DNA from 3 places in the Pseudomonas sp. GW823-FHT02F05 genome. Region 1 is predicted to be linked to each of the others. Evidence: predicted binding sites of a transcription regulator. Region 1 holds the regulator's gene; each other region holds the start of a gene.
What was found. The regulator FliA, encoded in region 1, starts transcription of late flagellar genes. The targets are predictions, from matches to a motif close to CTAAAGTTTNNNNNNNNNNNGCCGNTAA.
Positions count from the first base shown of each region.

Region 2: the regulator FliA is predicted to act here: its motif matches at 2,461-2,488, upstream of AC1RAC_RS22240 (flagellar protein MotY).
Region 3: the regulator FliA is predicted to act here: its motif matches at 1,900-1,927, upstream of motA (flagellar motor stator protein MotA).

Region 1 is NZ_JBXAJM010000022.1:23,149-27,961, forward strand. Features, by position in the region: gene AC1RAC_RS23215 (chemotaxis protein CheA) at 1-1,708, opposite strand, end outside; gene AC1RAC_RS23220 (protein phosphatase CheZ) at 1,720-2,508, opposite strand; gene AC1RAC_RS23225 (chemotaxis response regulator CheY) at 2,527-2,901, opposite strand; gene fliA (RNA polymerase sigma factor FliA) at 3,069-3,809, opposite strand; gene fleN (flagellar synthesis regulator FleN) at 3,806-4,639, opposite strand; gene flhF (flagellar biosynthesis GTPase FlhF) at 4,745-4,813, opposite strand, start outside.
Region 2 is NZ_JBXAJM010000020.1:61,736-66,548, forward strand. Features, by position in the region: gene AC1RAC_RS22225 (peroxiredoxin) at 13-615, shown strand; gene rnt (ribonuclease T) at 681-1,352, opposite strand; gene pyrC (dihydroorotase) at 1,349-2,395, opposite strand; gene AC1RAC_RS22240 (flagellar protein MotY) at 2,552-3,460, shown strand; gene AC1RAC_RS22245 (argininosuccinate synthase) at 3,590-4,807, shown strand.
Region 3 is NZ_JBXAJM010000023.1:70,141-74,953, forward strand. Features, by position in the region: gene motB (flagellar motor protein MotB) at 1-977, opposite strand, end outside; gene motA (flagellar motor stator protein MotA) at 981-1,832, opposite strand; gene AC1RAC_RS23890 (HDOD domain-containing protein) at 1,999-3,534, shown strand; gene AC1RAC_RS23895 (rhodanese-like domain-containing protein) at 3,592-4,407, shown strand; gene asd (archaetidylserine decarboxylase) at 4,423-4,813, shown strand, end outside.

The sequences.
Region 1 (4,813 bases):
GCTGGCTGATCTTGGTCTTCACCACGTCCATGCCCACGCCACGCCCGGACACGTCGGAGATCTCGGTCTTGGTCGAAAACCCCGGGGCAAAGATCAGGTTGTAGCACTCGGTATCGGTGAGGCGGTCGGCGGCGTCCTTGTCCATCACGCCGCGCTTGACCGCGATATTGCGCAAGATGGTCGGGTCCATGCCTTTGCCGTCATCGGTGATCGACAGCAGGATGTGGTCGCCCTCTTGCTCCGCCGCCAAAATCACTTTGCCGTTGCGGGACTTGCCCGCAGCTTCGCGTTCTTCCGGAGTTTCTACGCCGTGGTCGACCGCGTTGCGCACCAAGTGGACCAGCGGGTCGGCCAGGGCCTCGACGAGGTTTTTGTCGAGGTCGGTTTCTTCGCCCACCAGCTCCAGGTTGATTTCTTTCTTGAGCTGGCGCGCCAGGTCGCGAACCAGGCGCGGGAAACGGCCGAAGACTTTCTTGATCGGCTGCATCCGCGTTTTCATCACCGCGGTTTGCAGGTCGGCGGTGACCACGTCGAGGTTCGACACGGCCTTCTGCATGGCTTCGTCGCCACTGTTCAGGCCCAGGCGCACCAGGCGGTTACGCACCAGCACCAGTTCGCCCACCATGTTCATGATGTCGTCCAGGCGCGCGGTATCCACGCGCACGGTGGTTTCGGCTTCGCTGGCAGGTTTTTCCGCTGCCGCTGGGGCCGCTGCACGCGCAGGGGCCGGGGCGGCGGCAGGTGCTGGCTTGGCAGCCGGCGCAGGTTTGGCAGCAACCGGTGCCGCAGTGGCTGGTGCTGCAACCTGCGCGGCCGCGGCCGGGGCCACTTCGCTGAACTTGCCTTTGCCGTGCAACTCGTCGAGCAGGGCTTCGAATTCGTGATCGGAGATCAGCCCATCATCGGCAGGTGCTGCGCTGGCCGCTGGCGCAGCGGCGGCAGTGGCCGCCACCTCAGGCAGGGCTTCAGCCACAAATGTGCCTTTGCCATGCAGTTGGTCGAGAAGTGCCTCGAACTCGTCGTCGGTGATGTCGGTGCTGGCGTTGGCAGCGGGTGCTTCTGGCGCAGCGGCAGGCGGGGCCACGGCATCTGCTGCGAACTGGCCTTTGCCGTGCAACTGGTCGAGCAACGACTCGAATTCGGCGTCGGTAATGTCTTCACTGCTCGGCGTCGCGGCAGGCTGCACCGGCGCTTCAGCCTCGGCCTTGACCGCGCTGAGGGAGTTGAGCAGTTGTTCGAACTCACTGTCGGTCACGTCCGGCTCGGCTTGCGCCACCGGCTCCGGTGCGGCCTCGACCACCGGCGCAGCCGCGGTGTCGGCAGGTTCGGCCAGGCGCGCCAGGGCGGCCAGCAGTTCCGGCGTGGCGGCAGTGATCGGCGCACGTTCACGCACCTGGCTGAACATGCCGTTGACCGCATCCAGTGCTTCGAGAATCACGTCCATCAATTCCGAGTCGACGTGACGCTCACCCTTGCGCAGGATGTCGAAGACGTTCTCGGCGATGTGGCAGCACTCCACCAGCTCATGGAGCTGGAGGAAGCCGGCGCCCCCTTTTACAGTGTGAAAACCGCGAAAAATTGCATTGAGCAGGTTCGCATCATCCGGTCGGCTTTCCAGCTCGACCAGTTGTTCGGACAGTTGCTCTAGAATTTCGCCGGCCTCTACAAGGAAATCCTGAAGGATTTCTTCATCGGCGCCGAAGCTCATGTGGGTGCTCCTTAGAAGCCTAAACTGGATAACAGGTCATCTACGTCATCCTGACCTGACACAACGTCTTCACGTTTATCGGCATGAATCTGCGGACCTTCACCCTTGGCGAGATGTTTTTGTGGATCTTTTTCCGAGAGGATCGCTTCGCGGTCATGTTCGATGCCGGCAAAACGATCGACCTGGCCGGCCATCAGCACCAATTTGAGCAAGTTGCTTTCCACTTCGGTGACCAACTGGGTCACGCGCTTGATCACCTGACCGGTGAGGTCCTGGTAATCCTGGGCCAGCAGGATGTCGTTGAGGTTGCTGGCCACCGTGCGGTTTTCCTGTTCGCTGCGCGACAGGAACCCGTCGACGCGACGCGCCAATTCACGAAACTCTTCAGCGCCCACTTCGCGGCGCATGAAGCGGCCCCAGTCCTGGCTCAAGGCCTGGGCTTCGGTGGCCATGCCGTTGACCAGGGGCGTGGCGTTTTCCACCAGGTCCATGGTGCGGTTGGCCGCTGCCTCAGTCAGCCTGACCACATAGGACAGACGTTCAGTGGCATCAGTGATCTGGGAAATTTCTTCGGCCTGGGGCATGCGCGGGTCAATCTGGAAATTGACGATTGCGCTGTGCAGCTCGCGTGTGAGCTTGCCCACTTCCTGGTACAGGCCGCGGTCACGGGTCTGGTTAAGCTCATGGATCAACTGCACCGCATCGGCGAACTGGCCTTTTTCCAGGCTGTCGACCAACTGGTGAGCATGTTTTTTCAGGGTCGACTCAAAGTCGCCCTGTGACGTTTCGTTATGCTCCATAGCTCCCCCGCGATGGCATTAGCCGTGGATGCGTTCGAAGATTTTCTCGATCTTCTCTTTCAAGGCCAGTGCCGTGAATGGCTTGACCACGTAACCGTTGACCCCGGCTTGGGCGGCTTCGATGATCTGTTCGCGCTTGGCTTCGGCGGTCACCATCAGCACAGGCAGGCTGCGCAGTTTTTCATCGGCGCGCACATGGCGCAGCAGGTCGATACCGGTCATGCCCGGCATGTTCCAGTCGGTCACCAGAAAGTCGATGCTCCCGCTGTTGAGGATCGGAATGGCCGTCAGGCCGTCATCCGCCTCGACCGTGTTGGTGAACCCAAGGTCACGCAACAGGTTTTTTATGATCCGCCGCATCGTTGAGAAGTCATCAACGATGAGGATTTTCATGTTCTTGTCCAATTCGACCTCCAAGCAGTCTTAAACGCGCCCAGCACCTGGACGCGCCATTTCAATCAACAGGCGTTACACAAAAAGGACTGCCCAGGGCACCACGGCACACAGCCGCGAAACCTTGCGATCTCACGGCAGCGTCTGCAGTGCCCCCACACTGCCTGTCAGCGCGCGCGCCACTCGGCCAATCGGCCCCGCAAGCGGGCTGCGCACTGGCTATGCAACTGGCTGACACGCGATTCGCTGACCCCCAGGACCTCACCGATTTCCTTGAGGTTCAGCTCTTCGTCGTAGTACAGCGCCAGCACCAGCCGCTCACGCTCTGGCAAATTGGCGATTGCATCGGCCAACGCGCCCTGGAAACGTTCATCTTCCAGGTCGCGCGACGGCTCCGTATGCGCGCTCGCGCCGTCCTCGTGCAGCCCTTCGTGCTCGCCGTCCTGTAAAAGGTCGTCGAAACTGAACAGGCGGCTGCCCAAGGTATCGTTCAAAATCCCGTAGTAATCGTCGAGACTCAATTGGAGTTCGGCCGCAACTTCATGATCTTTAGCGTCACGGCCGGTTTTTGCTTCAATTGCACGAATTGCATCGCTGACCATGCGCGTATTGCGGTGTACCGAACGCGGCGCCCAATCGCCTTTACGCACTTCATCGAGCATCGCGCCACGGATACGGATACCCGCATACGTTTCGAAACTGGCACCCTTGCTGGCGTCGTACTTGGTGGAGACTTCAAGCAGGCCGATCATGCCGGCCTGGATCAAGTCTTCGACCTGCACACTCGCGGGCAAGCGCGCCAACAGGTGATAGGCAATGCGCTTGACCAACGGCGCATAGCGCTCGATCAATTCGCCCTGGCTGTCACGTGCCGACTTTTTGTAAAGGTTGTAGCCGCTGGATGTCATAGCACCGGTCCTGCGCTCGTCTGATGCACCAAACGCTCGACGAAAAACTCCAGATGCCCCCGCGGGTTGGCGGGCAACGGCCAGGTATCGACCTTCTGGGCAATGGCCTTGAACGCCAGTGCGCACTTGGAACGAGGGAACGCTTCGTAGACCGCACGCTGCTTTTGCACGGCCTTGCGCACACACTCGTCATAGGGAACTGCGCCGACGTATTGTAAAGCCACATCGAGGAAGCGATCCGTGACCTTGGTCAACTTGGCAAACAGGTTGCGCCCTTCCTGCGGGCTCTGGGCCATGTTGGCCAACACGCGAAAGCGGTTCATGCCGTAGTCACGGTTAAGCAGTTTGATCAGCGCATAGGCGTCGGTGATGGAGGTGGGTTCGTCGCACACCACCAACAGCACTTCCTGCGCTGCGCGTACAAAGCTGACCACCGACTCGCCGATCCCGGCGGCGGTGTCGATCACCAGCACGTCGAGGTTGTCGCCGATGTCGCTGAACGCCTGGATCAGCCCGGCATGCTGCGCGGGGCTCAGGTGCACCATGCTCTGGGTGCCCGAGGCCGCCGGCACGATGCGAATGCCTCCGGGGCCCTGGAGCAGCACGTCGCGCAGCTCACAACGGCCTTCGATCACATCGGCCAGGGTATGTTTGGGTGTCAGCCCCAGCAGAACGTCCACGTTCGCCAAGCCCAGGTCAGCATCCAGCAGCATGACGCGACGGCCAAGCTCTGCCAGGGCCAGGGACAAATTCACTGACACGTTAGTTTTCCCGACGCCACCTTTGCCGCCGGTCACCGCGATCACCTGTACGGGATGCATGCTGCCCATTTTATTTCTTTACCTTGTCTTGCTTAGACGCAGGCTACATGGCTTGGCCGCGTGAATCGCTTGCAGACCATCGATGTAGGTACATTTCACGGTGTTCATCCTGCCTCAACCCACCCGTTTAGCCGGGTGGTGGTAAAGGTCGGCGAACATATCGGCCATCGCTTCCTCGCTAGG
Region 2 (4,813 bases), on a different contig from region 1:
AGGAGATATCCAATGAGCGTACTCGTCGGTAAACAAGCCCCGGATTTCGACGTACCAGCCGTCCTCGGCAATGGCGAAATCGTAGACAGCTTCAAGCTGTCTGAAGCCATCAAAGGCAAATACGGCCTGGTGTTCTTCTACCCGCTGGACTTCACCTTCGTCTGCCCTTCAGAGCTGATCGCCCTGGACCACCGCATGGACGATTTCAAAGCGCGCAATGTTGAAGTGGTCGCGGTTTCCATCGACTCCCATTTCACCCACAACGCCTGGCGCAACACCGCCATCAACGACGGCGGCATCGGCAAAGTCAAATACACCATGGCTGCCGACATGAAGCACGACATCGCCAAGGCCTACGACGTTGAGTCCGAAGGCGGCGTGGCGTTCCGTGGCGCGTTCCTGATCGACGACAAGGGCGTTGTGCGCTCGCAGATCATCAACGACCTGCCGCTGGGCCGTAACATGGAAGAGCTGATCCGCCTGGTCGACGCGCTGCAATTCCACGAAGAGCACGGCGAAGTCTGCCCTGCCAACTGGAAAAAAGGCGACAAAGGCATGAACGCTTCGCCAGAAGGCGTTGCGGCTTACCTGACCGAGAACGCTGGCAAGCTGTAAGCCAACGTCACGGTACAAAAAAACCGGCCTGAAAAGGCCGGTTTTTTTATGCGTGGGATTTGCCTTCAGTCGTTGAAGTCTTCCCAGCCGCCCATCTGTTTCCACCGATTGACGATGCCGCAGAACAGCTCGGCGGTCTTTTCGGTGTCGTAGCGGGCCGAGTGGGCTTCACGCCCGTCAAAGTCGATACCGGCCGCCTGGCAGGCTTTGGCCAGAACGGTCTGACCGTAGGCCAGGCCGGCAAGCGTTGCGGTGTCGAAACTGGAGAACGGATGAAACGGGTTGCGCTTCATGTCCAGCCGCGCCACGGCGGCGTTCAGGAAGCCCAGGTCGAAACTGCTGTTGTGGCCGACCAGGATCGCACGTTTGCAGCCATTGGCCTTCAACGCCTTGCGCACGCCACGGAAGATATCGGTCAGCGCCGCTTCTTCACTTACCGCCATACGCAGTGGGTGGTCGAGCTTGATCCCGGTGAATTCCAGGGCAGCGGCTTCGATATTGGCGCCTTCAAACGGCTCGACGCGGAAGAAATGGGTGTGTTCCGGGTACACAAAGCCCTGTTCGTCCATGCCGATGGTGGTTGCGGCGATTTCCAGCAAGGCGTCGGTGGCGCAGTTGAAACCACCGGTTTCTACGTCGATGACGACCGGCAGATAGCCGCGAAAACGCTCGGCCATCGGATGGCGCGAGCCGCCACCGCCGTGCTCTTGTTCGTCGTCGTAATGGTCTTCACTCACTTGCTTTCCTCCAGCAGGCGCCAGCGCAGTGTTTCACCGGCGCGCAGCGGGATAACGGTCAGCTCGCCAAACGGCAGGCTGGCAGGGGCGGTCCAGTCTTCACGGACCAGGGTAATGCGGTCGGTATTCGCCGGCAGGCCGTAGAAACGCGGGCCGTTGAGGCTGGCGAAACCTTCGAGTTTGTCCAGCGCGTTACGCTGTTCGAAAGCTTCGGCGTACAACTCGATGGCGGCAAACGCGGTGTAGCAGCCGGCGCAGCCGCATGCGGCTTCCTTGGCGTGCTGGGCGTGTGGCGCAGAGTCGGTGCCGAGGAAGAACTTCGGGCTGCCGCTGGTGGCGGCATCCAGCAGTGCGACCTGGTGGGTATTGCGCTTGAGAATAGGCAGGCAATAGAAATGCGGCCGAATCCCGCCCACCAGCATGTGGTTGCGGTTGTAGAGCAGGTGATGAGCGGTGATGGTCGCGCCAACGTTGGCCGACGCTTCGCTGACGAACTGCACCGCATCGGCGGTGGTGATGTGTTCAAACACCACTTTGAGCGTAGGGAACAACTCGACCACACGACGCATGTGTTCATCGATGAAGATTTTTTCGCGATCGAACACATCCACGTCGCCACGGGTGACTTCCCCGTGGATCAGCAATGGCATGCCGACCTCCGCCATGGCTTCGATCGCCGGCAGGATCTTGTCGATACTGGTTACACCGGAATCGGAGTTGGTGGTCGCACCTGCCGGGTACAGCTTGGCGGCGTGCACATAACCGCTGGCCTTGGCTTCACGAATTTCTTCAGGCTGGGTGCGGTCGGTCAGGTAGAGCACCATCAACGGTTCGAAGCGGCTGCCGGCCGGTCGTGCAGCGAGGATGCGCTGGCGATAGGCGTCGGCTTCTGCGGCATTGCGCACCGGAGGTACCAGGTTAGGCATGATGATGGCACGGCCAAACGTGCGGGCCACATCGGCCACGGTTTGGGGTAACGCAGCACCATCGCGAAGATGAATATGCCAGTCGTCGGGACGCAGCAGGGTCAGGCGGTCGGACATTGGGGATTCCAGGCGGGTCAATCTGGTGGGAATGCTACCGGAAAAGACTCTTGCAGGCACTCGCTATCAAGTTTTGCCGGATGCTACCGATATCTCCGGGTATGCCTTAACGATGTATGACGCTTTGAAGTGTTGTAGAAACCAGTGGAGCCTCCCGTGCGCCAGTATTATCTAGCCCTGCTCAGTGTGTTCGCCAGCCTGCCTGCGGCGGCCCTCACGTTCCAGACACGTCTGGAGAATATTGAGTGGAAGGTAGAGGGCGATCAGTTCGAGTGCCGCCTGACCCAGCCGATCACCGATTTTGGTTCCGGTGAGTTCGTGCGCCGGGCCGGCGAGCAGGCAACGTTTCGTCTGAAAACCTATGGCGGCACCCTTGGCGCCGGCTCGGCAACCTTATTGGCCGCGGCCGCGCCGTGGCAGCCGGGCCGAGGTGATATCAACCTTGGGGCCGTGCGTGTCGGCAGCGGCGACGTCCTGTTCAATAGCTCCCAGGCCCAGGCCGGCCGCCTGTTCACGGGTTTGCTTGAAGGGCGCAGCCCGACCGTGCGGCATTACGGGCGTCAAGGCGGCTACTCGGAAATTCGCCTGCTGCCTGTGAAGTTCAACAAGGCTTACAACGATTATCAGGTGTGCACCACCAAGCTGCTGCCCATGAATTACGACCAGGTCAAACAGACTGAAGTGGGCTTCCCCGGTGGTGGTATTGAGCTGGACGCGGCGGCCAAGAAGAAGTTGTCGGTGATCCTGGCATTCATGAAAGCCGATCCCACGGTCAATCATGTCGAGTTGAACGGTCATTCCGATAACAGTGGCAATCGCCTGACCAACCGTGACGTCTCACGGCGCCGCGCCCTGGCGGTGATGGACTACTTCAAGGCCAACGGCATTCAGGAATCGCAAATCACGATGCGCTTCCATGGCGAAAGCTACCCCTTGGCGCCCAACACTAATGCCACCAACCGTGCGCGTAACCGCCGTGTAAATATTCAGCTTGAGCGGGTGGCTGCCCCAGAGAAACCGGCGCCTCAGGCCACTGCGCCGAGCAACTCGGCGGCTACCTCATAAGAGGCGACCATCGGTCGCCCACTCGACATAATCTGTCGCTTTATCTTCATTTGCTGTCGCGCCCCTGTAATTTCACGGTTTTGATCGGTAGAATCGTCGCCTTTCCGTACAACCCCGTGGAGTGATGGCATGGCCGACGTAAACAAGGTCGTTCTCGCGTATTCCGGCGGCCTGGACACTTCGGTGATCCTCAAGTGGCTGCAGGATACTTATAACTGTGAAGTGGTGACCTTCACCGCTGACCTGGGTCAGGGTGAAGAGGTCGAACCTGCACGTGCCAAGGCGCAAGCCATGGGCGTGAAAGAGATCTACATTGACGACCTGCGCGAAGAGTTCGTCCGCGATTTCGTTTTCCCGATGTTTCGCGCCAACACTGTCTACGAAGGTGAGTACCTGCTGGGTACCTCCATCGCACGTCCGCTGATCGCCAAGCGCCTGATCGAGATCGCCAACGAAACGGGCGCCGACGCCATTTCTCACGGCGCCACCGGCAAGGGCAACGACCAGGTACGTTTCGAACTGGGTGCCTACGCACTCAAGCCAGGCGTTAAAGTCATTGCGCCGTGGCGTGAATGGGACCTGCTGTCCCGTGAAAAGCTGATGGATTACGCTGAAAAGCACGCTATTCCGATCGAGCGCCATGGCAAGAAGAAGTCGCCGTACTCAATGGACGCCAACCTGCTGCACATTTCCTATGAAGGCGGCGTGCTGGAAGACACCTGGACCGAGCACGAAGAAGATATGTGGAAATGGACGGTCTCCCCGGAGAACGCTCCAGACAAGGCGCAGTACCTGGAACTGACTTACCGCAACGGCGACATCGTTGCGCTGGACGGCGTTGAAATGACCCCGGCCACCGTACTGGCGACCCTGAACCGTATCGGCGGTCAGCATGGTATCGGCCGTCTCGACATCGTCGAGAACCGTTATGTGGGCATGAAGTCTCGCGGTTGCTACGAAACCCCGGGCGGCACCATCATGCTGCGTGCCCACCGCGCCATCGAGTCCATCACCCTGGACCGTGAAGTCGCGCACCTCAAAGACGAGCTGATGCCCAAGTATGCCAGCCTGATCTACACCGGTTACTGGTGGAGCCCTGAGCGTCTGATGCTGCAACAGATGATCGACGCTTCCCAGGCCCACGTGAACGGTGTCGTGCGCCTGAAGCTGTACAAGGGCAACGTGATCGTCACCGGCCGCAAGTCCGATGAGTCGCTGTTCGACTCCAACATCGCCACCTTCGAAGAAGACGGCGGCGCCTACAATCAGGCGGACGCGGCAGGCTTCATCAAGTTGAACGCACTGCGCATGCGCATTGCTGCCAACAAGGGCCGCTCGTTGTTCTGAACCGTG
Region 3 (4,813 bases), on a different contig from region 1:
TCATCAAACAGGTTCAGCTTCTGGCGCAGCTCATGGGCTGGCAGCGGTTCCTGCTCCGGCGGTAGCGCGTTGGGGTCGGCCGGCACTTCGCCTGGCGCACCGTCGCCCTGGGTCGGTGCCGGTGGCGGGGGTTGATCGCCTTCAATCGCACGCTGGGCTTTTTTGGTCAGCACCACGATGTCGATACGGCGGTTGACCGGGTTGAACGGGTCTTTGGGATCAAACAGTTGCGAGGAGGCAAAACCCACTACCCGCGCCACTTGCGGGTCCGGGTAGCTGCCGGCCACCAGCGCACGCCGGGCAGCATTGGCGCGGTTGGCCGAGAGTTCCCAGTTGCCGAAATCACCCTGGCCCGCGTAGGGCTTGGCGTCGGTATGCCCGCTGATGCTGATCTTGTTCGGCACCGCCTTGATGGTGTCAGCCATGGCCAGCAGGATGTCTTCAAAGTACGGCTTCAACCGCGCACTGCCAGAGTCGAACATCGGCCGGTTGGCCGCATCGGTAATCTGGATGCGCAGCCCCTCGGGGGTGATCTCGAAGGAAATCTGGTCCTTGAACTTCAGCAACTGTGGGTTTTCTTCAACCTTGTTCTGCAATTCCTGCAGCAACAGTTCCAGTCGCTCCTGTTCGACCTGCTCGGCCATGGATTCGACAGTGTCGCGCTCAATCGGGATTTTTTCCTGAGGCGATTCAGTTTGCACTTCCGGGTTGATGGTGCGCTCGGGCGCCAGTTCCGGCGAGCCGCCCAGGTCAATGACAAACGGCGTACCGCTTTCCGAAAAGCCAATCGGGTCCTTGAAGTAGCCGGCGATGGCGATTTTCTGTTCTGGCGTAGCGGTGGACATCAGCCACAACACCAGGAAGAACGCCATCATCGCCGTGGCAAAGTCGGCGAAGGCGATTTTCCAGGCACCGCCATGGTGCCCCGCAGCGAAGCGCCTGACGCGCTTGATGATGATCGGCTGGTTGTTTTCCATGGCTTAGCGACCGCGAACCGCTTGTTCCAGCTCGGAGAAACTTGGGCGGTGTTTCGGGTACAACACTTTGCGCCCGAACTCCACGGCCAACGACGGCGGCATGCCCGACGCCGATGCCACCAGGCACGCCTTGATCGCTTCGTAGAGGTTGATCTCTTCCTTGGCATCGTGGGCCAGGGAGGTGGCGAGCGGGCCGAAGAAACCATAGGCGGCGAGAATACCGAAGAAGGTGCCGACCAGCGCCGCACCTACGTGCATGCCGATGGCCGCCTGATCGCCCTCGCCCAGGGACGCCATGGTCACCACGATCCCCAGTACCGCCGCGACAATACCAAAACCGGGCATACCGTCGGCAATGCCGGTCACGGCGTGGGAAGGATGCTCCAGCTCTTCCTTGAGGCTGAACAACTCCATGTCGAACAGGCCTTCCAGCTCGTGAGGCGCCATGTTGCCGGAGGACATGATGCGCAGGTAATCACAGATATACGCGGTCATGCGCTCGTCTTTGAGCACGGCCGGGTACTTGGCAAAAATCGGGCTGGCCGCAGCGTCTTCGATATCGCCTTCGATCGCCATCATGCCTTCACGGCGGCTTTTGTTGAGGATCTCGTAGATCAGCCCCAGCACTTCAAGATAAAACGTGTGGGAGAAGCGCGAACTGAACATGCCCAGGGACTTCTTGACCACGTGCATGGTCATATAGCCTGGGTTGGCCTGCAAAAATGCGCCGAACGCGGCACCGCCGATAATCAGCACTTCGAAAGGCTGGATCAGTGCGGCGATTTTACCGTGGGAGAGGACGTACCCTCCGAGCACACTTGCGATGACGACAATGATGCCGATAATTTTAGCCATAGGAGAGGGGTACTTGCGCCGTCGGGTTCATGGACATATGGGGTGCAGCAGAAAACTCTTGTTCTACTTATCGGCAAAACTGCGCCAGACTATAGCCCGTTAAGGCGAAAAGCCAATTCGGCCCGTTCCGGGCGTGTTGAACGCAAGTGATGATCGCGCCCCAATCATGGCAATTGAAACGACAGTCCCAACAAACCGCCCCACTACCCTCGCCGCTTGGATCAAGTGCCTGGACGACGTGCTGCTGCCCGTGCCGCAGGCCAGCCATGAACGCGTGTGCAAAGCCATTCGCGATAGCCGCAGTTCATTGCGAGATATTGCTGAGTTGATGCAAAACAGTCCGGCCCTGGTGCTGAGTGTGATGCGCGAAGCCAACAGCCACGCCTACGGCAGCCTGACCGAACCTGCAGAAAACCTTGAAGTCGCACTTAACCGTCTTGGCCTCAAACGTGCAGAAGAGTTGTTGGCGCGCCTGCCTTCGGTACCCGCCCGGGAAATCCCCGTGGCCTTGCGTCAGCTGTTGCTGATCAGCCAGCACGCATCCCAGCAAGCCAACGGTTTGTTCGGCAGTCGCCTCGCGCGGCTGTGGCAGGACATCCACTGGGGCAGCCTGCTGTTTCTGTCGCCACTGTGGCCGATGGCCGTCGCCTACCCCAAGCTCCTGGAGGAATGGGAGTTACGGGTGATCCATAAAGGCCAATCGGCGCGCCAGGTCGAGCAACAGCTGTTCGGCGTGCGTTTGCTTGACCTGTGCCTGGGCTTGACCGAAGCCTGGCACCTGCCGATCTGGGTTTCACAGGGCTACAAGTTGCTGTTGGCCGAGCAACGCCTGCTGGTCAAGGCGCTGCACATTGCCCGTCAAGACGACGCCCTGCGCCACCAGCAATTGCTCGATGCCGAGCCCAACCTGCGACGCTGGCTGAACCAGCCGGCCAACACCGTATTGCTGGCCAACGGCCTGGCGATGTCGGCCCAGGAATCCTGGACCTGCCCGCACACTGAGCGCTGGCAATACCTGACGGCGCTGTACCTGCAAACGCCGTTGAGCGATGTGCAACAGCAAGCCCACCAACAAGCGGTGACCAGTGCTCGTACCACCTTGATGCCCGACCTCTGGCACCCGGCGCTGTCGCTGATCTGGCCGTGGCACGTACAGAAAGTCCATCGCGGCTTGCTGCCGGCACCACCGCCCACTGCCGAAGCCTTGGCCGTGTGGCGCACGCGTTGCACCGAGTTGCTGGTGGAGCCGAGCCGCTTTGCCAACGCCATGCACCTGACCACTTGCGCCAAGGAAGCCCTGGTCGCCAGTGGCATGCAGCGGGTACTGATATTCATGGCAGATCGCGCCTTGAGCACCTTGCGTGTACACCAGGCCGACGGCCTGCCCAAGGACGCGGCTCACCTGAGCCTGGATGTGGTCAATAGCACACTGCTGCAACGCCTGCTGGAAAAGTCCGCCCAGGTACGCCTGAACCCCGACAACCATGCGCAGTTTTCCGCATTGCTGCCACCAATCCTGCGTCGTCTATTTATTGGCGAGCACTTGCTGTTGCGCTCACTGAGCTGCAACGGTCGCGTGGTCATGCTGATCGTGGCGGACCAGGGCGGCGGGCCGTTCTCGGAAACCACCGTGCAGGCGTTCGGCAAAACCGCCCAATGCATCGAGAAAGCCCTGCACAGCTTTACCAACCGCAGCGCCTGATGCTTGCGCTACAATCACCGGCCTTTATCGCCAACATTTGTGCCCAGGAGACCTCACATGCCTGACTTCTCTGGCTTGCCGCTGGTGATCGAATCCGCCGACCTGTTGGGTCGCCTCGATTCTAAGCACTTGATACTGGTAGACCTCACCAGTGTCGCCCGCTACGCCGAAGGGCATATCCCCGGCGCGCACTTCGTTGACCCCAAGCGCACCCAACTGGGACAGCCACCGGCACCCGGCCTGCTACCAAGCAAGGCCGACCTGGAAAAACTGTTCGGCGAACTGGGCCACACCCCGGACGCCACCTATGTGGTCTATGACGACGAAGGCGGCGGTTGGGCCGGGCGTTTTATCTGGATGCTCGACGTGATCGGCCACCAGAAATATCACTACCTCGACGGTGGCCTGCTGGCTTGGCTGGAGGAAGGGCACCCGCTTTCCACCGATGCGCCCCCAGCAGCCGGCGGCCCGGTCAGCCTTACGCTGCACGACGGCCCCACAGCCACCCGCGAATACCTGCAAAGCCGCCTCGGCGCGGCCGACCTGGGGATCTGGGACGCTCGTGGCCCGCTGGAGTATTCCGGCGAGAAAGTGCTCGCAGCCAAGGGCGGCCACATTCCCGGCGCGGTGAACTTCGAATGGACCGCCGGCATGGACAAGGCGCGCAGCCTGCGTATCCGCCGTGACATGCCGCAAATCCTCGAAGACCTCGGGCTGACCAAAGACAAAGAAATCATCACCCACTGCCAGACTCACCACCGCTCTGGCTTCACCTACCTGGTGGCCAAGGCGCTCGGTTATCCGCGAGTCAAAGGTTATGCCGGTTCCTGGGGCGAATGGGGCAACCACCCCGACACCCCCGTTGAGATTTAAGGTTTAAGGACAGTTATGAAAAAGCAGTTGTTTATCCTCAGCCAGTACTTGCTGCCGCATCACTTGCTGTCGCGCCTGGCCGGCTGTATCGCCGAGTGCCGCGTGCGCTGGTTCAAGAACGCCTTCACTGCCTGGTTCGCCAAGCGCTACCAGGTGGACATGTCCCAGGCCCTGGTGGAAGACCTGACCGCCTACGAGCACTTCAACGCCTTCTTCACCCGCGCGCTGAAAGACGGCGCCCGTCCGTTAGATCCAACCCCAGGCGCAGTGCTGAGCCCTGCCGATGGCGCGGTCAGCCAGCTAGGCCCGATCGAACATGGTCGTATCTTCCAGGCCAAGGGCCACAGCTTCAGCGTGCTGGAACTGCTCGGTGGCGATGCGGCAATGGCTGCGCCGTTCATGGGCG